Azoarcus sp. CIB: one gene and its partner. The protein of the gene in region 1 interacts with the protein of each later gene in a pairwise test. Links are inferred from orthologs where the notes say so. Each region holds a gene or a part of one and is shown in the gene's direction. Other genes may lie near its edges.

Region 1 (7,751 bases):
CGCAGCCGAAATCGACGGTCGAGAACGGGGCAGCGATGTAGAAGGGCACGCCGTGCTCGCGCGCGGCCAGCGCCTTGAGATAGGTGCCGACCTTGTTCGCGGCGTCACCGTTGGCTGCCACGCGGTCGGCGCCGGTGATCACCACGTCGACCTCGCCCCGTGCGAGGAGGATGCCGGCCGCGTTGTCGGCGATGAGGCGCAGCGGCACGCCCGCTTCGCGCAGTTCCCACGCGGTGAGGAGGCCCTGGTTGCGCGGCCGCGTCTCGCTGACCCACACCTCGACCGCGAGTCCGCGCGCCTGTGCCTCATATACGGGCGCGAGCGCGGTGCCGGCGCCGCAGGTGGCGAGCCAGCCGGCGTTGCAGTGGGTCATGACGCGCAGCGGGCGGCCGAGTCCGGCGGCCAGGCGTTCGAGGATTGCGTAACCGTGCCCGCCGATCGCCGCGCACATCTCGGCGTCGTTGCGGTGGATCGCTTCGGCTTCGCGCCAGGCCGCCGCGGAGCGTTCGGTCGCTGCCAGGGAGTGCAGGCGTTCGCGCATCTGTCCGAGCGCCCAGTGCAGATTCACCGCGGTCGGCCGAGTTGCCGCGAGGGTCGTCAGCGCATGGTCGAGGCGCGCGTCGCTCGCGTCGGTGATGAGGGCGATCGCAACGCCATAGGCGGCGGTCGCGCCGATGAGCGGGGCCCCGCGCACCTGCATCGAGTGGATAGCGGTCGCGACCTCTTCGAGCGTTGTCAGGCGGCGCAGTTCGCACGCGTGCGGCAGCAGGGTCTGGTCGAGGATGACGGCGGCGTCGCCGTCACGGCGGATCGTGGGAATGGGCTGGGTAAACATCGCGCCATTTTATCTGCGCGGCGGGTCTGCCAGAATGTTTCGCTTCGCCGAACAAGAGCCCGATGCCATGCCGCACTTCCCCGCCCCCGTCGAATCCCGCCTGCCGAACGTCGGCACCACGATCTTCACCGTGATGTCTCGCCTCGCGCAGGAATGCGGGGCGATCAACCTGTCACAGGGATTCCCGGATTTCAACGCTGAGGACGTGCTGTTCGAGCGGGTCGCGCACTGGATGCGCGCGGGGCACAACCAGTACGCACCGATGGCTGGCGTGGCACCGCTGCGCGAGGCGATCGCGGGCAAGGTGGCCGCCCTCTACGGCACGGAATACCACGCCGAGGCCGAGGTCACCGTGACGGCCGGTGCGACGCAGGCGCTGTTCACCGCGGTCGCGGCGCTGGTGCATCCAGGCGACGAGGTCATCGTGTTCGAGCCGGTGTACGACTCGTACGCCCCGGCGATCGAGCTGCAGGGCGGTCGTGTCGTACGCATGCACCTGACTGCCCCCGACTACCGGCCGGACTGGGGCGCGGTGGCCGAGGCGATCACGCCGCGCACGCGCATGATCATGATCAACAGCCCGCACAACCCGACGGCGACGGTGTGGACGGCGGGCGACATGGCGCGGCTGGCGGCGCTGACGCACGGGACGGGCATCGTGATCGTCTCGGACGAGGTCTACGAGCACATCGTCTTCGACGGCCGGCGTCATGAGAGCTGCGCCCGTCATCCGGAACTGGCCGCGCGCAGCCTCATCGTGTCGAGCTTCGGCAAGACTTACCACATCACCGGCTGGAAGGTCGGGTACGTTGTCGGGCCGCGTGAGCTGATGGCGGAATTCCGCAAGGTGCATCAGTTCAACGTGTTCACCGTGAATACGCCGGTGCAACTCGCGCTGGCCGACTACATGGCGGACGCCTCACGTCACGAGAAGCTCGCCGCCTTCTACGAGGGAAAACGCGACTTCTTCCGCGATGCGCTCGCCGGCTCGCGCTTCGAGCTGCTGCCTTCGTCCGGTACCTATTTCCAGCTCGCGCGCTACGGCGCGATCTCCGACGAACCCGATACCGCCTTCGTGCAGCGACTCACGCGCGCGACGGGCGTCGCGGCGATTCCCGTGTCCGCCTTCTTCGCCGACGGCCGCGACGAGCGTGTGATCCGCTTCTGCTTCGCGAAGAACGAGGCGACGCTGGCGGCAGCCTGCGAACGCCTGCGGCAGGTCTGACGCGGGCCGCGTGCTAAACTCCTGCGGCTCATATCCCGCTCACGTCCTTCATCGTGCGAAACCTGCTCCTCTTCGTCCTCGTTCTGGTCGGCATCTGGTGGGTGCGTCGTGCCCTGAACCGGTCGCGTGACGGGAGCGGGTCGGCCGGAAAGCAGGCCGGCGAGGGCCGGAAAGGCGCGCTCGAACGCATGCTCGGCTGTGACCATTGCGGTGTGCACGTGCCGGAAAGCGAAGGCGTTCGCGACGGGGAGCTCTTCTTCTGCTGCGAGGAGCATCGCCGGCTGGGCGCGCGTCACCGGGAATCCTGAGGATGCAGGCCGCCGCGGACGAACGCCGTGACCTCGAGCGCAGGGGGCCCCTGCGCTACCTGAACCTCTTCCGCCTGATCCTCGCCGGACTCTTCGTCGTCGCGGGCCTCGAGCTCAATCTGGGTTCGGATGCCCCGCAAGTCTTCAACGCCGCGGCATTAGCCTATCTCGCCGCCGTGCTGGCGCTCGGATTCCCCGATGCGGCGCGGCGTTTTGGTGTCGACCGCGTCATCACCCTGCAAGTCGTCATCGACATCGGCGTCCTCTCCGCGATGATGTGGGCCAGCGGCGGCTACCGCAGCGGCATGCCGGTGCTGATGATGGTGGTGCTTGCCGGGGCCGGCCTCGTTGCGCAAGGGCGCATGGTGCTCTTCTACGCCGCGCTCGCGACGGTCGCAGTCCTGGCCGAGAACGTCTGGCGGCAGATCGCCGGCGAGCGGGCGGCGGACTTCGTGCAGGTCGCTTTCGTCTGCACCGCCTTCTTCGGCATCGCGATCACGGCGCGCTTCCTCGCGCTGCGCGCGAAGGCCAACGAATCGCTGGCGGTGCAGCGCGGCGAGGCGCTCGCCAAGCAGCAGGCCGTCAACGAGCGCATCATCCACGACATGCAGGACGGCGTGCTGGTGGTTGCCGCGGACGGCGTCGTCAGCCAAGCCAACCCGCGCGCCGCGGAGCTGCTGGGGCTGACCAGCGTCGATGGTCTGCGGCTGACCGACGTTGACGAGAATTTTGCCGAAGTGCCTGCCTGCTGCAGCGTTCCCGAAGGCAGCCTGCGCCGCCTGGGGCCGGGTGGCAAACTGCTGCGTTGCCGTGCCGTCGGCGCGCAGGACGACATCGACGGGCAGGGCGCCGTGGGCGGCGAGACGGTGATCTATCTCACCGATTTCGAGGAAATCCAGACCCATATCCAGCAGCTCAAGCTGGCCGCGCTGGGGCGCCTCACGGCCAGCATGGCGCACGAGATCCGCAATCCGCTGTCTGCCGTCACGCAGGCGGCCGAACTGTTGACGGAGGAGAAGCGCGGTGAAGTTCAGGTACGCCTCGTGCGCATCATCAACGACAACGCCCGCCGGATCGAGCGGATGATCCGCGACGTGCTGGCGCTGGGACGGCGCGAGGAGACGGTGCCCGAGGCATTGCCGCTGGCGTCCTTCGCGTGCGGCCTGCTCGACGAGTTTGCCCTGAGCGGCGGTGCCGAGCGCCAGGTCTTCGCGCTGGACATCCCCGGCGACGCCACCTTCGCGATCGACCGGGCCCACATGCACCAGATCCTCGACAACCTGATCGGCAACGCCCGCCGCTACTGCTCGGGTGCGCCCGGTTCGGTGCATGTGTATGCGCGCGTCGAGGGCGGCGGACGGGTCGCCGTGCATGTCGTCGACGACGGCCCCGGCATCGCCGAGGCCGACCGCCCGCGCCTGTTCGAACCCTTCTTCACGACGCACCCCAAGGGTACCGGGCTGGGCCTCTACATCTCCCGCGAGCTGGCCGAAGCCAATGGCGCCACGCTCGAAATGCGCGACAATGCGCCCGGCGCCCATTTCGTGCTCACCGGACGGAGTCAGCCATGAACACACCCGAACGACGCAACCGCCCTGCCGGAATCGACGTCCTGGTCGTCGACGACGAGGAGGACATCCGCGAAGTTCTGGAGCTCTCGCTGCTGCGCATGGGGCTCGCGTGCGATACGGCCGGGACCGTTGAGGAGGCGCGTCGCCTGCTCGGCGAGAGAAACTACCGCCTGTGCCTCACCGACATGCGCCTGCCCGACGGTGACGGCCTGGAGCTCGTCGCGCACATCCAGTCGCACGCTCCGGGCCTGCCCGTCGCGGTGATCACCGCCTTCGGCAGCATCGAAACCGCGATCCGCGCGCTGAAGTGCGGCGCCTTCGATTTCGTCACCAAACCCGTTGAACTCAAGGCCCTGCGCGAGCTGGTCAGCCACGCGCTGAAACTGCAGAGCGCGGCGGCACCGACGCCCGGCGCCGGCGGCACGGCGCGCACGCTCATCGGCAGCTCCCCGGCACTGGAGCACCTGCGTGCGCAGATCGCCAAGCTCGCGCGCAACCAGGCGCCGGTCTTCATCCAGGGCGAATCCGGCACCGGCAAGGAAGTGATCGCCCGCCTCATCCACGATCTGGGGCCGCGCGCGTCGGCTCCGTTCGTGCCGGTCAACTGCGGCGCCATTCCGCCCGAACTCATGGAAAGCGAGTTCTTCGGTCACCGCAAGGGCGCCTTCACCGGCGCCGTATTCGACAAGGACGGCCTCTTCCAGGCTGCGCGCGGCGGCACCCTGTTCCTCGACGAGGTCGCCGACCTGCCGCTGGCGATGCAGGTGAAGCTGCTGCGCGCGATTCAGGAGCGTGCGGTGCGCGCCGTCGGTGCCCACACAGAAGAATCCGTCGACGTCCGCATCCTGTCCGCCTCGCACCGCGACCTCGCGCAACTCGTCGCCGACGGCAAGTTCCGCCAGGACCTCTACTTCCGCATCAACGTCATCACGCTGCGGGTGCCCCCGCTGCGCGAACGCCCGGAGGACGTCCCCGAGCTTGCCGGGCACATCCTCGCGCGGCTCGCCGAGCGCGACGGCGTCCCGCCGCACCGCCTGGCGCCCGACGCCAGCGCCGCGCTGAAGCAGCACGCCTTTCCCGGCAACGTTCGCGAACTCGAAAACCTGCTCGAACGCGCCTGCGCGCTATGCGACGGCGACGAAATCCGTGCCGGCGACATCGACCTGCATCCGACCGAAGGCATTGCCCAGCCTTTCCGGGCACTCGGGGCGGCGGACTCGTGCGTCGTTGATCCGGATGTCGATAGCAACGAGGACGGCGAGGACGAGCGCGTACGGATTCTGCGGATGCTCGACGAGACCCGCTGGAACCGCTCCGAGGCTGCGCGGCGCCTGGGGATGACACTCAGGCAGTTGCGCTACCGCTTGCAGAAGTGGGGGATGGAGTAAGAGAACAGGAGGCAGATCGCGGCTGCCCGTCCCTTTGTTTGTTTGCTGATTGCGCCGGGACACGCTCCGGTTTCCCGGTGATAGACTTGTCCCATGCGTCTTACCGACCAACAGCGCTTGCAGATTCGAAACGCTGCCGCCCGTGTGCTGGGTGAGCAAGCGGAGGTGTGGTTGTTTGGCTCCCGCGTGGACGACGCCGCGCGGGGGGGCGATATCGATCTGTACGTCGAACTGGATGGCGACGCGGCTGAAGTCCTGGAGCGGCAATTGCGGTTTTACGCGAGTCTGCAGCGCGAACTCGGCGAGCAGCGGATTGACATCGTGGTGCACCGAAGGGGAACTCCCTTGCGTCCGATCGACCGTGAGGCACTGCGCCAAGGGGTCAGGCTGTGAACGGACCGGCGGCACGTCTTTGGTACCTGCTGGAACTGGTCGGGCGCGAGGAGGTGCACCTTCTGGGCGTGTCCTCGCGTCTGTTCGGCGGTTGCGGGCAGGTCACTGCGGCATGGCTCGAAGGCGTCCTCGCTGCGCCGGAAGGGATAGACCGGCTCGAATCTTTTGTCGGCAAGTTTTCGCGCATGCAAGACACGATGATGGACAAGCTCTTGCCGACCTTTCTCGTGGCGATTGGCGAGCGCAGCAGTACCGCGTTGGACAACCTCAACCTCGCCCATCGGCTGAATTTCGTGACCGACCCCGAGGCTTGGCTGGGGATGCGCATGTTGCGCAACCGCCTTGTGCATGAATATGTCGACGATTCCGCGGAACTTGCCGCCGCACTGGGCAAGGCGCGCGAACTCGCCGGCGAGTTGAGCAAGACTTTCCGCGCGATTCGTGATTATGTGGCGCGCAATCTGCCGCGCCGCGAGGAATAGAAAGCCTCCATGGCTGCTCGATGACGGGCGCGAGGCTTGGTTGGCGATCGCTGACCTGAAGATCGTCCACGGCAAGGTCGCGTCCCGCGCGATCTTCGATCACGCGGCCTTGCGCTCGAACATCCCTCTCGCGGCAGCCATCCCCCGCAGGTACTTGATCTGCCGTGCTGTGCACAATTGCAGCAGGCTTGCCGGAGCACCGACCGCACTGCCGAATTGCCGCATCAAGCTCGTAGTGCAGGTGATGAACTGATCGGGGGTGATGCCGAGCCGGTCGAGCAGTTTGGATGTTTGTATCGGGATGGCACCGCGCTTGTCGGAACGCAGGCAGCGCCCTGCGGTCTCGACGAGTTCGAGGTAGTCGTCAAGGGCAAAGGGGATCGCCGCGTACAACCGGGCCGTGGCATCAAAAGGCATCAAAGGCTGTTTGGGCAGCGAGGTGAATTTTGTCTCGCTGCGCGGCCCCGCCGATGAATCAGGGGCTCCGGCAGCGCGAGGGGGTGCGAGGGCGGAGGCGGCAGGCGAAGCGGTCGTCGCGGAAATGGTGGAGGGCGGGCGCGTCAGGTCGCCGATGCGTTCCGCGACGGAGGTGAACGCCGAGCGTTCGGGCGTGTCGGCCATTTGTGCGCGAATAGGGTTCAGATCGACATAGGTCATGGCCGACAGGATGGCCTGCTCGTCGAGTAGTGCCTGGCTCTTGAAGCGGCCTTCCCAGAAGCGGCCCGTGACTTCGTCCTCCGCGTTGGCTTGTCGCGCAATGGATTCATTGAGCATCCGCATGAACCACGACAAGTCATGCAGCCGCGCACGGTATTTTTCGGCGATTTCTTCAATGGCGCGCAAGGTGGCAGCGTCCAGCGTGTTGCCACGACCTGCCAGGAAGGATCGCACTGCAGGCGGGCCGTCGAAGAGTTGCGTCCAGCGTTGCAGGACCTCGTCGCGGCTCCAGCTGGTGGCGCGCTCGGCGTCGACGCGCACCACGAGATGGTAATGGTTGCTCATGACCGCATAGGCCGCGACATCGATGGCGAACACGGCGGAGAGTTGCTTGACTCGATCGACGATCCAGCCTCGGCGATGCTCGAAGCAGCGATCGGAGTAATGGTCCTTGCCGCACAGGAACGCGCGCCGCACGCAGCGTGAGACGACGTGGTACCAAGGGGTGTCGGCTAACGAAACAAGGGCTGAGCGGGCGCGAGTCACGGGGGGTCTCCTGCTTATGCCGTTAGCGTAACACGGTGCAGGAGACAAAGTGGGTGTCCCTTTGTTTCGTGAGACGACGTGGTACCAAGGGGTGTCGGCTAACGAAACAAGGGCTGAGCGGGCGCGAGTCACGGCGGGTCTCCTGCTTATGCCGTTAGCGTAACACGGTGCGGGAGACAAAGTGGGTGTCCCTTTGTTTAAGTGGGAAACAAAGTGGGTGCCCCTTGGTTCCCTCGTCCAAAAAGCAGAAGGGGCCGCCGAGGCGGTCCCTTCTTTCATGCGGCGGAAGGCGCTTCGCTTTTCCGCCCTACGCTAGCTTTGTTTCCTTCTTTCAATGAAAAAGACC
Region 2 (13,014 bases), 290 kb from region 1 along the record:
CGCCGGTGCACAACCGCTTCATGTATCCGACCGCCTTCCTGCGCCTGCCCTTGTCGCGGTTGGACGACCTGTCCGTGCCGCTGCTCGGGGTCGAGCGCGCGAACGTCTTCTCGTTTCGCAGCCGCGACCACGGTCCGCGCGACGGCACGCCGCTGCTGCCGTGGCTGAGTGGCTTGCTCGCGCGCCACGGGCTGGTCGGGGTCGCCGACGGCGAGGTGGTGCTGCAGACGATGCCGCGCATGCTGGGCTTCCTGTTCAATCCCGTGAGTTTCTGGTTCTGTCACGACCGTGCCGGCGCCCTCCGGGTGGTGCTCGCCGAGGTGAGCAACACCTTCGGCGAACATCACAACTACCTCATCCATCACCGCGACCTGGGGCCGATCCGCCCCGGCGACGAGATGCGCGCGATCAAGGTTTTCCATGTGTCCCCCTTCCTGCCCGTGGCAGGCGAATACCGCTTCCGTTTCCGCGCCGCAGGCGTCGTTCCGGCCGTCGCGATCGATTACTGGGAGGGCGGCGAGCTCCGCCTCAGTACGGCGGTCGGCGGGCGCGCCCGACCCCTCGATGGCTCGGCGATGCTCGCCTGGCTGCTGCGCTATCCGCTCATGACCCTAGGTGTCGTCGCGCGAATCCACTGGCAGGCGCTGCGCCTGTGGCTGAAAAGGGTCCGCTTCTTTCACAAACCGTTGCCCCCGCTGGAGGAAACCACGCGATGAATTCCCTCGAAAATACGCTCGCGAAACCGGTGGCGTGGTCGGCGTCCAGTGCGCCGCGCGCGACCCGGCTGGCGCTGGGGTTGCTCGAATCGCTCGAGGGTGGGGCGCTGGCGCTCGAGTTGCCCGGGGGCGAGACCCTGCGCCTCGGTCATGGCCCGCTGCGTGCGCACTGGCGCGTGCGCGACCACGAGACCTTCGCGGCGGCGCTGGCACGTGGCGACATCGGTCTCGGCGAGACCTACCTGGCCGGGCTCTGGGACACCGACGACCTGACCGCACTGCTGACGCTGCTGGCGGAGAACCGCACACGCCTGGCGCGCGCCGTTTACGGGCGCCTGCTGCCGTTGGTGGGCTACCGCCTGTGGAACGCGTTGCGCGCGAACACGCGCAGCGGGGCGCGGCGCAACATCGAGGCGCACTACGACCTCGGCAACGACTTCTACGCGCTGTGGCTCGATCCCACGATGAGCTATTCGGCGGCCCTCTTCGGCGATGCCGCGGAGCCGCTCGAGGCGGCCCAGCGGCGCAAGTATCGGCGCATCCTCGAGCGCCTCGATGCGCAGCCGGGTCAGACGATCCTCGAGGTCGGCTGCGGCTGGGGCGGCTTCGCCGAGATCGCGGCAAAAGAGTTCGGCTGTCTCGTGTTCGGCATCACGCTCTCGCCCGCGCAGCTTGCCCATGCGCGCGCCCGCGCCGAGCGCGAAGGTTTCGCCGATCGCGCGACCTTCGCGCTGTGCGACTACCGCGACGTGCTCGGCGAGTACGACCACGTCGTGTCCATCGAGATGATCGAGGCGGTCGGGGAGCGCTTCTGGCCGACCTATTTCGCGACGCTCTCGCGCCGCCTGCGGCGCGGCGGTCGCTGCGTGGTGCAGGCGATCACGATCGACGAAGCCCTGTTCCCGCGCTACCGGCGGGGAACGGACTTCATCCAGCGCTACATCTTCCCCGGCGGGATGCTGCCGACGCCGGCCATCGTGCGCCGTCAGGCCGAGACGGCCGGACTCGCACTGGTCGGGGACTTCGCCTTCGGACGCGATTACGCACGCACGCTGGAACGCTGGCGCGTGCAATTCGACGAGAAGCGCGCCGAGGTCGCGGCGCAGGGCTTCGACGCGCGCTTCATGCGGCTGTGGCGCTTCTATCTGGCGTACTGCGAGGCCGGTTTCCTCGTTGGCGACATCGATGTCCATCACTTCGAACTTGCCCACCGCTGAGCGGGCGGGGTTGCGGCCGCTGCTGCTTGCGGGCTGCATCGCGATCGCGTGCGTGCTCGGGGGCGGGCGCGCGGCCGCGTCCGGACTCGAGGCGCGGGCGCCGGGCGTCGGCGCGGGTTGGGGCGTCGTGGGGCAGGGCACGATGCGCTGGTTCGGTCTCGCGCTCTACGACGCCAGCCTGTGGACGCGCGGTGCCTCGCCCTGGCGCCCCGAGCGGCCCTTCGCGCTGGAGATCCGCTACGCGCGACCGATCCGCGGCGAGCGCCTCGTCGCGGCCAGTCTCGACGAGATGGCGCGTCTCGGGTTCGCGGACGCGGAGCGGCGCGAGACCTGGCGACCGCTGCTGGCGCGGGCATTCCCGTCCGTCGAACCCGGCGACACGATCGTCGGGCTGGCGGAACCCGACGGTCGGGTGGCTTTCTACCATCGCGGGGCGCTGACCGCCGAGTTGCGTGACGCGGACTTCGCGCGCGCCTTCTTCGCGATCTGGCTCGACCCGCGCACGCGCGAGCCGGCCCTGCGTTCAAGCCTGCTGGGGATCGGCGATGAAGGTTGAGCGCGGACCCGCCCTGGCGTACGGCGTGCTGGGGTTGCCGCTGGCCTTCGCCGCGCTGCCGATCTATGTGCACGCACCCAAGCTCTACGCGGATGGCCTGGGCCTTCCGCTCGCGGCGATCGGCGCCGTCCTGCTCGGCGTGCGCATCGTCGATGCCGTCACCGATCCGATCATCGGCTGGGCGAGCGATCGTTTCGTGGCGCGACGTGCGTGGATCGTCGCGGCGCTGCCGCTGCTGGCCGCAGGATTCATCGCGCTGCTCGGTCCGCCGGCCGGTGCCGGGCTCCTGTGGCTGGCGGCGTCGCTGCTGCTCGTCACGCTCGGCTACTCGCTCGCCACCATCAACTACGCCGCGTGGGGCGCGGAACTGGCCGATACGCCCGATGGGCGCACGCGCGTGGTCGCAAGCCGCGAGGGCTTCGCGCTGGCGGGCGTCGTGCTCGCGGCCGGATTGCCCTCCGTGCTTGGGAACGACCCCGCCAGCGGCCTGGCGTGGCTCGGCTGGACCTTCCCCTTCATTCTCCTGCTCGGCGCGGGGCTCACCTTGCGCTTCGCGCCGGCGGTGGTGAAGGTGGAAGGCGGCGCGGTGTCCCTGCGCTCGGCCATGCGCGACGCGCTCGCCTGTCGTCCCTTCGCGCGATTGCTCGTGGTGTTCGCCGCGAACGGCATCGCCGCCGCGATCCCCGCCGCGACGGTGCTGTTCTTCGTCTCCGACGTGCTGCAGGCCGAATCCGCATCGGGCCTGTTCCTCATCCTGTATTTCCTCGCCGGGGCCGCGAGCATGCCCCTGTGGGTGCGTTGCGCGTCGGTCTTCGGAAAGCACCGTGCCTGGCTGATCGCCATGCTGCTCGCGATGGCGGTGTTTGCCTGGGCGGCGACGCTCGGCGCGGGCGACCTGCGCAGCTTCGCGCTGATCTGCGTGCTCTCGGGTGCGGCCCTGGGGGCGGACCTGGCCCTGCCGGCGGCCATGCTCGCGGATCTGCTCGCCCGGGAGCGTTCGGCGGGGCCGCGCGCGGGCGCCTGGTTCGGGTGGTGGAACCTTGTCTCCAAGGCCAATCTCGCGATTGCCGCCGGGCTCGCGTTGCCGCTCCTCGACCGGCTGGGCTACGCACCCGGCACCCGCGACCCCGACGCGCTGGCCGTCCTCGCGGGGGTGTACGCACTGTTGCCGGTGGCGCTCAAGGCGCTGGCGGTGTTTCTGCTGTGGCGTTACCGGAGTGATCTGATGGAGGAGGAGCGGCGATGCGCCGAATGCTGATGACCCTTGCGATGGTCGCGGGGATGGCCGGTTGCGCCGGCATCGATGTGCAGGAGTACGCCGCCGAAACGCCGGTCCTCGACCTGCGCACCTACTTCGATGGCACGCTCGACGCCTACGGCATGTTCCAGGATCGCTCGGGCAAGGTCGTCAAGCGCTTCCATGTCGTCATCGAGGCGAGCTGGCGCGGGGATGTGGGCACGCTCGACGAGCGCTTCACCTACTCGGACGGCACCACCCAGCAGCGCGTATGGACGATTACGCGGCACGGCGCGCACCGCTACGGTGGCGTCGCGGCCGATGTGGTCGGCGAGGCGCAGGGCGAGGCGCGCGGCAACGCGCTGCGCTGGCGCTACGTGCTCGCGCTGCCGGTCGGCGACCGGATCTGGCACGTCGATTTCGACGACTGGATGTTCCTGATGGACGAGCGCGTGATGCTGAACCGATCGGTGATGAGCAAGTTCGGCGTCCGTCTCGGCGAGGTCAGCCTGTCCTTCGTGAAGAGAAAGGCGCATGCGCTTCCTTGAGCCGCTCAATCCGCCGATCCGGGACTGGCGCGGCCTGCGCGTCTGGCTGGTCGGTGGCTCGGCCGGGATCGGCGCGGCGCTGGCGCGCGATCTTGCCGCTCGCGGTGCGCGGCTCGCGCTCTCGGCGCGCGATGCCGACCGCCTCGCCGCGGTCGCCGCCGAGTGCCCCGGCAGTCTTGCGCTGACGATGGACGTCACGCGGGGGGCGCCGGAATACGCGTGCGTGCGCGACGATCTGCTCGCCGCCTGGGGTGGCATCGACCTCGTCGTCCTCAACGCCGGCACCTATCGGCCGATGCGCGCGTGGGAGCTCGAGCCGGAGGCGGTGCGCGCGACCCTCGACGTGAATCTGCTCGGGGTGATTGACGGTGTCGCGAGCGTCCTCCCGACCCTTCTCGCGCAGGAGCGCGGCGCAATCGCGATCGTCGGCAGCGTTGCGGCCTACCGCGGACTGCCGCAGGCGGCGGCCTACGGCGCGTCGAAGGCCGCGCTCGTCAACTTCGCCGAGTCCCTGTATCTCGACCTCGCGCCGCGCGGGGTCGCGGTCCACCTCATCAGTCCGGGCTTCGTCGCAACCCGCCTCACGGCGCAGAACCCCTTCACGATGCCCGCCCTGATGCAGCCCGAGGACGCTGCGGCGGAGATCGTCGCCGGATTCGCCCGCGGCGACTTCGAGACCCACTTCCCGCGCCGCTTCACGCGACTGATGAAGCTGCTGCGCGTCCTGCCGTACCGGCTGTACTTTCCGCTCGTGCGGCGGGTAACCGGCTCATGACGCGCGCAGCCGCCGAAAGGCTCGCCGATTTCTATGCGACGCTCACGCCGCAGTCGCTCGCGTCCCTCGCGGACTTCTACGCACCGGACGCACGTTTTGTCGATCCCTTCAACGACGTCACCGGCCTCGACCCCATCGCGCGCATCTTCCGCCACATGTTCGCGACCGTCGAGACGCCGCGCTTCGAGGTGACGAGCTGTCTCGCGGGCGAGCAGCAGGCCATGCTGGCGTGGACCTTCCGCTTCGGCGCCGGGCGCGCGTGCCGCGAGATCCGCGGCGTCACGCACCTGCGTTTCGATGCCGACGGGCGGGTCGTCGAGCACATCGACCACTGGGATCCCGCGCGCCAGCTCTACGAGCACATTCCCCTGATCGGCTGCATCCTGCGCACCTTGCGGCACCGTCTCGCCGCACCTTGATCGCTGCTGCGACCGGGCGAATATCACATATTGCGCTGCAATATGTTGATAAAGCTCAAAAACTCGTATTGCGACCGGAGAACCCGCTATGGCATGATCAATTCGCATTCGCTGAAATACGGCTCGCGGGAGCCGCCGCATTCGATGGGGGTTGGGACATGAGTCTTGCCGGTCGTCATGCAGTCGCCGTATCCCTCGTGATCGCCGCGCCGGCCCTCCAGGCCCAAAGCCGCTACAACCTCCAGCCCCCTGCCACCGGCATCGCCGCGCAGATCTACGACATGCACACGCTCATGTTGCTGATCTGCCTGCTCATCTTCGTGATCGTGTTCGGCGTGATGTTCTGGGCGGTGATCCACCACCGCAAGTCGAAGGGCGCGGTCGCTGCCCACTTCCACGAGAACACTGCGGTCGAGATCGCCTGGACCGTTATCCCCATCCTCATCCTCCTCGGCATGGCCTGGCCGGCGACCCGGACGGTGCTGGAGATGAAGGACACGCGCGACCCCGACATCACCATCAAGGCCACCGGCTACCAGTGGAAATGGGGCTACGACTACCTGCAGGGCGAAGGGCAGGGCATCCGCTTCGTATCCAACCTGTCGACCCCGCGCGAGCAGGTCGACGGCAAGGCCACCAAGGGCGAGCATTATCTGGTCGAGGTCGACAACCCCGTCGTCGTCCCGGTCGGCAAGAAGATCCGCGTGCTGATGACCGCCGCCGACGTGATCCATTCGTGGTGGCTGCCGGCCTTCGGCGTCAAGCAGGACGCCATCCCCGGCTTCATCCGCGACGCATGGTTCCGTGCCGACCAGGAAGGCGTCTACCGCGGCAACTGCGCCGAGCTGTGCGGCAAGGACCACGGCTTCATGCCCATCGAAGTGCATGTCGTGTCGCAGCAGGCCTACGCCAAGTGGGTCGCTGACCGGCAGGCCGCAATGGCCGCCGCCGCCAGCGCCGGGGCGCGCGAATGGGCGCTCGCCGAGCTTGTCGAGCACGGCGCCAAGGTCTTCGCAGCGAACTGCGTCGCCTGCCATCAGGCCGACGGCAAGGGCCTGCCGCCCGCCTTCCCGCCGCTCGACGGAGCCGCCATCGTGCTCGGCGAAGCGCCCGCGCAGATCGAGGTCGTGCTGAAGGGACGTCCCGGCACGCCGATGGCCGCCTTCGGCGCGCTGCTGTCCGACGCCGACATCGCGGCCGTCATCACCTACACGCGCAACACCTGGAGCAACAAGACCGGCGAAGCCATCCAGCCCTCGCAGATCGCGGCGGCGCGGGGCAAGTGAAGCCACGAACGCCTGAACGCTTGAATCGTCAAGGAGGCAGCATGGCGGCGGTAATGCCCGATCACCTGCACGGCGACCACCATCACGGCCCCACCGGCCTGATGCGCTGGATCACGACGACCAACCACAAGGACATCGGCACGATGTACCTGGTCTTCAGCTTCATCATGTTCCTCTCGGGGGGCGTGATGGCGCTGACGATCCGCGCGGAGCTGTTCCAGCCCGGCCTGCAGGTCGTGCAGCCCGAGTTCTTCAACCAGCTCACGACCATGCACGGCCTCGTGATGGTGTTCGGCGCCATCATGCCCGCCTTCGTCGGCTTCGCGAACTGGCAGATCCCGCTGATGATCGGCGCGTGCGACATGGCCTTCGCGCGCATGAACAACTGGAGCTTCTGGCTCCTGCCGCCGGCCGCGACCCTGCTGATCGGCTCCTTCTTCGTCCCCGGCGGCGCCACCGCTGCCGGCTGGACGCTCTACGCGCCGCTCTCCGTGCAGATGGGCATGGGCATGGATCTCGCGATCTTCGCGATCCACATCATGGGCGTGAGCTCCATCATGGGCGCGATCAACATCGTCGTCACCATCCTCAACATGCGCGCGCCCGGCATGACGATGATGAAGATGCCGCTCTTCTGCTGGACCTGGCTCATCACCGCCTACCTGCTGATCGCCGTGATGCCGGTGCTCGCCGGCGCCGTGACCATGGTCCTCACCGACCGCCACTTCGGCACCAGCTTCTTCAGCGCCGCCGGCGGCGGCGACCCGGTGATGTACCAGCACATCTTCTGGTTCTTCGGCCACCCGGAGGTCTACATCATGATCCTCCCGGCCTTCGGCATCATCAGCCAGATCATCCCCACCTTCGCGCGCAAGCCGCTGTTCGGCTACGCATCGATGGTGTACGCCACCGCGTCGATTGCGATCCTCTCCTTCAGCGTGTGGGCCCACCACATGTTCACCACCGGCATGCCCGCGGCCGGTCAGCTCTTCTTCATGTACGCGACGATGCTCATCGCCGTGCCCACCGGCGTCAAAGTGTTCAACTGGATCGCCACGATGTGGCGCGGCTCGATGACCTTCGAGACGCCGATGCTGTGGGCCGTCGGCTTCATCTTCGTGTTCACCATGGGCGGCTTCACCGGCCTCATCTGCGCCATCGCCCCGATCGACATCCAGGTGCAGGACACCTACTACGTCGTCGCCCACTTCCACTACGTGCTCGTCGCCGGCAGCCTCTTCGCGCTCTTCGCCGGCGCCTACTACTGGCTGCCGAAGTGGACCGGCCACATGCCCGACGAGCGCATCGGCAAGCTGCACTTCTGGTGCTCGATCGTCTTCTTCAACATCACCTTCTTTCCCATGCACTTCCTCGGGCTGGCCGGCATGCCGCGCCGCATCCCCGACTACGCGCTGCAGTTCGCCGACTTCAACATGATGGCCTCGATCGGCGCCTTCGGCTTCGGCCTCTCCCAGCTCATCTTCCTTGCTGCGGTCGTGAAATGCGTGCGCGGCGGCGAAAAGGCCGCCGCACGTGCCTGGGAAGGCGCCGAAGGACTGGAATGGACGGTCCCGTCACCCGCGCCGCACCACACCTTCGAAGAAGCGCCGGTGGTGAAATGAACAGCCCAGCCAAAATCAGCCGTCGAGCCGGTACCGATGCGAGCGGCGTGTCGGGTGTTCGCAGAGCCGGCGAGGACTGTCTGAGCCCGCAGGGCGAGTTCCGCAGCCGGCGGCGCGAATACCCGGCGCGGCGCGGATCGCAGGCAACAACAGCATGACCCACAGCGACGACCCCGCCCGCCGCGCCGCGAACCGCCGCACCGCCCTCCTGCTGGCGGTCGTCGCGCTGCTGTTCTTCTTTGCGGCGCTCTTCAAGTTCAAGGGGCTCGCTCCATGAGTGCGCGAGCCCGCATCGCCGCCGAAAACCGCCGCTTGCTCGTGCGCCTCGCCGTCGCCGCCGTCGTCATGTTCGGCTTCGGCTTCCTGCTCGTGCCCTTCTACGAAAAGATCTGCGAAGTCACCGGCATCAACAACCTGCTCAAACCCGACACCGCCGCCAACACCCAGATCGACCTCACGCGCACCGTCACCGTCCAGTTCGACGCCAACATCCACGACCTGCCGTGGCAATTCCGCCCCCTGCAGACCCAGATCAGCGTCCACCCCGGCGAACTCGCCACCGTCGCCTACGAAGTCTCCAACACCCGCAGCGAACCCGTCACCGGCCAGGCCGTCCCCAGCTACGGCCCGCAACTCGCCGGCCAGTACTTCCACAAGCTCGAATGCTTCTGCTTCGCCAAACAGACGCTCGCCGCCGGCGAAAAACGCACCATGCCCGTCGCCTTCGTCGTCGACCCCGGCCTGCCCGCGGACGTCACGGTCATCACCCTCTCCTACACCTTCTTCGAAATCGCCGGGCGCCGCGTCGCCGGTGACGGCACGGGAGGCCGTTCGTGATCGCCATGCAGAACCACGACCCGCGCCACGCGCCGCCCCACAACGATCCCGCCACGCCGCCCCGCGCCGGCTTCCTCGCCACGCTGCGCGCCGTGCTGTGGTCCTTCATCGGCATACGGCGCCGCCACGACTACGAACACGACACCCGTTCGCTCGACCCGCGCGCAGTCGTCGTCGCCGGCCTGCTCGCAGGGCTCGCGTTTGTGCTCACCCTCGTCGCCGTCGTGCGCCTGATCGTCGGAGGCTGAGACATGGCGAGGCCAACACGGCATGACCGCAAGCCATTCGGCGGAAGGCGCTTCGCTTTTCCGCCCTACGTTCCGGCGCGCGAAAACGCCGGGGAGTCAGGAGGGTAGACATGACGCAAACCTTCGAAAAATACTTCGTCCCCGAACCCTCGAAGTACCCCATCTTCGGCTCGATCGCGCTGCTGCTCTTCGGCAGCGGTGCCGCGATGTGGCTCAACGGCTTCAAGGCCGGACCCTGGGCGTTCTTCCTCGGCATCGCGATCCTCGTCTTCATGCTGTTCGGCTGGTTCGGCCAGGTCGTGCACGAATCCGAAGGCGGCAAGTACGGCCGCAAGGTCGACCGCTCCTTCCGCTGGTCGATGGGCTGGTTCATCTTCTCCGAAGTCATGTTCTTCGCCGCCTTCTTCGGCGCGCTCTTCTACGCCCGTGTCCTCTCCGTCCCCTGGCTCGCCACCGGCGACACCATGGAACTGCTGTGGCAGGGCTTCGCCGGCGGCTGGCCCACGGCCGGCCCCGACAAGCCCGACCCCTTCACGCCGATGGGCGCCTGGGGCATCCCCGCGCTCAACACCCTCATCCTGCTCAGCTCCGGCGCGACCCTCACCTGGGCGCACCACGGCCTGCGCCACGACAAGCGAAACCAGCTCAAGCTTGGCCTGCTCGTCACCATCCTGCTCGGCGTGCTCTTCCTCAGCCTGCAGATCTACGAATACCGCCACGCCTATGCCGAACTCAACCTGCGCCTCGATACCGGCATCTACGGCTCCACCTTCTATCTCCTCACCGGCTTCCACGGCCTGCACGTCACGGTCGGCGCAATCATGCTCACGGTCATGCTCGGCCGCGCGCTGGCCGGACATTTCACCCCCGACAGCCACTTCGGCTTCGAGGCCGCCGCGTGGTACTGGCACTTCGTCGATGTCGTATGGCTGCTGCTCTTCGTCGTCGTCTACCTGCTGTAAGCGCCCGCTGCGAATGAGCCTGCGTCGTCACGTCCGCCTCCATCCCGTGCCGCTGCTCGCGGGCGTGGCGCTTGCGCTGCTCACGCTGCAACTGGGCAACTGGCAGACGCGCCGCGCCGCGGAAAAGGCCGAACTGCAGGCCGAATACCGTGCCGCGGCCGAGCGCCCCGCGCAGCCCCTCGCGCTGCCCCTCGACTCGACGCCCCCTGCCGAGTGGCAAAGCGTCGAACTCCATGGCGAATGGCTCCCCGGGCGCAGCATCCTGATCGACAACCGCGTTCACGCGGGGCGCGCGGGCTACCACGTCTTCACGCCGCTGCAACTCACAGGGCAGGGGGCCGTCGTGCTGGTCAACCGCGGCTGGATCGGGGCCGGTGCCGACCGCTCGCAACCGCCCCCCCGGATCGCCAACCCGCCCGGCGCGACCGTCGTCACCGGCCGCGTGCGCCATCCCGAAGAAAAACCCTTCATGCTCGCCGCCGACGCCCCCTCGGGCAGCGTCTGGCAGGTGCTCGATCTCGCCCGCTACCGCAGCGAAACGCGACTGCCGGTGGCCGACTTCTACGTGCAGCAGACCAGCCCCGCCGACGACGGCCTGATCCGCAGCTGGCCCGACCCCGATGCCGGCATCGAGCGCCACCGCGGCTACGCCCTCCAGTGGTACGCCCTCGCAGCCCTCGCGACGGCGCTCACCCTGTGCTACCTGTGGAACGCTTTTCGGAGTCCCCGGCATGACCAGCGCCAGCCTCTCTGAGCCCTCGCCTGCACCCGCACCCGCGCCGAACGCCGTCGCGCGCACCCGCACCGGACGCCGCACGCTCGCGCTGCTCGCCTTCGTCTGCGTGCTGCCCGTCCTCGCCTCCTATTTCGCCTATTACGTCTGGCAGCCGGAAGGGCGGGCCAACTACGGCGAACTGCTCGTGCCCGCGTCCCTGCCCGACGCGGTGCTGCCGGGCGTCGCTGGCCAGCCGGATCTCGCGCGCAAGGAACTCGAGGGCCGTTGGACCCTGCTGCTCGCTGCATCCGCCACCTGCGAGCGCGCCTGTGCGGATGCCCTGTACCTGATGCGCCAGTCCCGTCTCGCGCAGGGCGAAGAGATGGAGCGCGTCGCGCGCCTGTGGCTGGTCTCCGACGCCGCGATGCCGGCTGCCGAACTGCTCGCGGCCCACGACGGGCTGCGCCTTGCCCGCGCCGAACCCGCATGGCTCGCACGTTTGCCTGCCGCCGAGCGGGGGCGTCACGTCTATCTGGTCGATCCGCGTGGCAGCGTGATCATGCGCTTCCCCGAGAACGCCGAGCCGCGCCGCGTCATCAAGGACCTGCAGCGCCTGCTCAAGTATTCCGCGCTCGGGCGGGCGCAGACGACTCCCCCGGCGCGTTCGACCCCCGTCACCGACGATCGCACCGCACGATGACCACCTACCGCCGCCTGATTCTCCTCGCACTCGCGCTCACGACCCTTGTCGTCGTCTTCGGCGCCTACGTCCGCCTGTCCGACGCCGGCCTCGGCTGCCCCGACTGGCCGGGCTGCTACGGCCAGCTCAGCCCGCACCACGCCGCCGACGCGATCCGCGAAACCCACGCCGCCGACCCGCGCGGACCGGTCAGCCTCCCGAAGGCGTGGAAGGAGATGATCCACCGCTACCTCGCCGCCGCCCTCGGCCTGCTCATCCTCGTCATCGCGTTCCTCGCCTGGCGCCGCCGCGGCACCCCGGGCGTCGCCCCGCGGCTCGCCGCAGCCCTAGTCGGTATCGTGATTTTCCAGGGCCTGCTCGGAAAATGGACCGTCACGCTGCTGCTCAAGCCGGCCATCGTCACGGCCCACCTCCTCGGTGGCCTCACGACCCTCGCGCTGCTCGCCTGGCTTGCCTTGCATGCCCAAGCGCCGGCGCGGATCGAGGTCCCGCGCCGCCTCCTCGTCCTCGCCCGTGCGGCCTTCGCACTGCTCGCGGTGCAGATTGCGCTCGGAGGCTGGACGAGCACCAACTACGCCGCGCTCGCCTGCACCGACTTTCCGGCCTGCCAGGGCAGTTTGTGGCCACCGGCCGACTACGCGAATGCCTTCCACGTCGTGCGCGAACTCGGCATGACCGCCGACGGCGAAGTGCTCCCGCTGGCGGCACTCACCGCCATCCACTGGTCGCATCGTGTCGGAGCAGTCATTGCCGGCATGGCGCTGATCGCGCTCGGTGGCGCACTGCTGCGCCGCTCCGTCACGCGCCGTCTCGCTGCCGTCCTGCTGCTTGCACTCGCCGCCCAGCTCGCCCTCGGCATCGCCAACGTCGTGCTCAGTCTGCCGCTGCCGCTCGCGGTTGCGCACAACGCCGGCGCTGCGGCACTCGTCATCGTGATGGTCTGGATCAACCACAGCCTGCGCGGGGCCCGCAGTCCCGCAACGGCTGCGCAGAGGAGGGCAGGTCATGCGGGCCGCGAAAATTCTTACGCCTGATTCTCACGTCGAGGATTCCCACGTCGCAACGGCCCGTCTGCACGCCTTCTACGTGCTGACGAAGCCGCGGGTGAATTCCCTGATCGTGTTCTGCGCCATCATCGGCATGTTCCTCGCCGTCCCCGACGGCCTGCCGTCGCCC

The links.
Region 2: the proteins of AzCIB_RS19870 (region 1) and ctaD interact in binary tests that used the Escherichia coli proteins (3 or more experiments, as listed by UniProt). The link is inferred for Azoarcus sp. CIB from one-to-one orthologs.

The regions. Positions count from the first base shown.
Region 1 is NZ_CP011072.1:4,428,651-4,436,401, reverse strand. What follows is about bases 86-2,981. They hold AzCIB_RS19870 (pyridoxal phosphate-dependent aminotransferase), read left to right. Parts: upstream 86-902; coding sequence 903-2,060; downstream 2,061-2,981. Other genes in these bases: AzCIB_RS19860 (sensor histidine kinase), read left to right, coding at 2,371-2,981; AzCIB_RS19865 (PP0621 family protein), read left to right, coding at 2,114-2,368; mtnA (S-methyl-5-thioribose-1-phosphate isomerase), read right to left, coding at 86-835. In the rest of the region: more of mtnA, read right to left, coding at 1-85; more of AzCIB_RS19860, read left to right, coding at 2,982-3,939; AzCIB_RS19855 (sigma-54-dependent transcriptional regulator), read left to right, coding at 3,936-5,327; AzCIB_RS19850 (nucleotidyltransferase domain-containing protein), read left to right, coding at 5,421-5,720; AzCIB_RS19845 (hypothetical protein), read left to right, coding at 5,717-6,202; AzCIB_RS19840 (transposase), read right to left, coding at 6,302-7,405. UniProt on the Escherichia coli protein: Shows aminotransferase activity with methionine and histidine as substrates, and to a lesser extent also with phenylalanine.
Region 2 is NZ_CP011072.1:4,140,376-4,153,389, reverse strand. The notes cover bases 6,112-9,085. They hold ctaD (cytochrome c oxidase subunit I), read left to right. Parts: upstream 6,112-6,795; coding sequence 6,796-8,376; downstream 8,377-9,085. Other genes in these bases: AzCIB_RS18530 (cytochrome c oxidase assembly protein), read left to right, coding at 8,650-9,085; AzCIB_RS24925 (hypothetical protein), read left to right, coding at 8,531-8,653; coxB (cytochrome c oxidase subunit II), read left to right, coding at 6,112-6,754. Also shown: AzCIB_RS18575 (DUF1365 domain-containing protein), read left to right, coding at 1-716; AzCIB_RS18570 (SAM-dependent methyltransferase), read left to right, coding at 713-1,933; AzCIB_RS18565 (chalcone isomerase family protein), read left to right, coding at 1,902-2,489; AzCIB_RS18560 (MFS transporter), read left to right, coding at 2,479-3,747; AzCIB_RS18555 (DUF3833 domain-containing protein), read left to right, coding at 3,741-4,274; AzCIB_RS18550 (SDR family NAD(P)-dependent oxidoreductase), read left to right, coding at 4,261-5,049; AzCIB_RS18545 (nuclear transport factor 2 family protein), read left to right, coding at 5,046-5,468; more of coxB, read left to right, coding at 5,627-6,111; more of AzCIB_RS18530, read left to right, coding at 9,086-9,213; AzCIB_RS18525 (DUF2970 domain-containing protein), read left to right, coding at 9,219-9,461; AzCIB_RS18520 (cytochrome c oxidase subunit 3), read left to right, coding at 9,572-10,423; AzCIB_RS18515 (SURF1 family protein), read left to right, coding at 10,437-11,177; AzCIB_RS18510 (redox-active disulfide-containing membrane protein), read left to right, coding at 11,155-11,838; AzCIB_RS18505 (COX15/CtaA family protein), read left to right, coding at 11,835-12,872; cyoE (heme o synthase), read left to right, coding at 12,844-13,014. UniProt on the Escherichia coli protein: Cytochrome bo(3) ubiquinol oxidase is the terminal enzyme in the aerobic respiratory chain of E.coli that predominates when cells are grown at high aeration.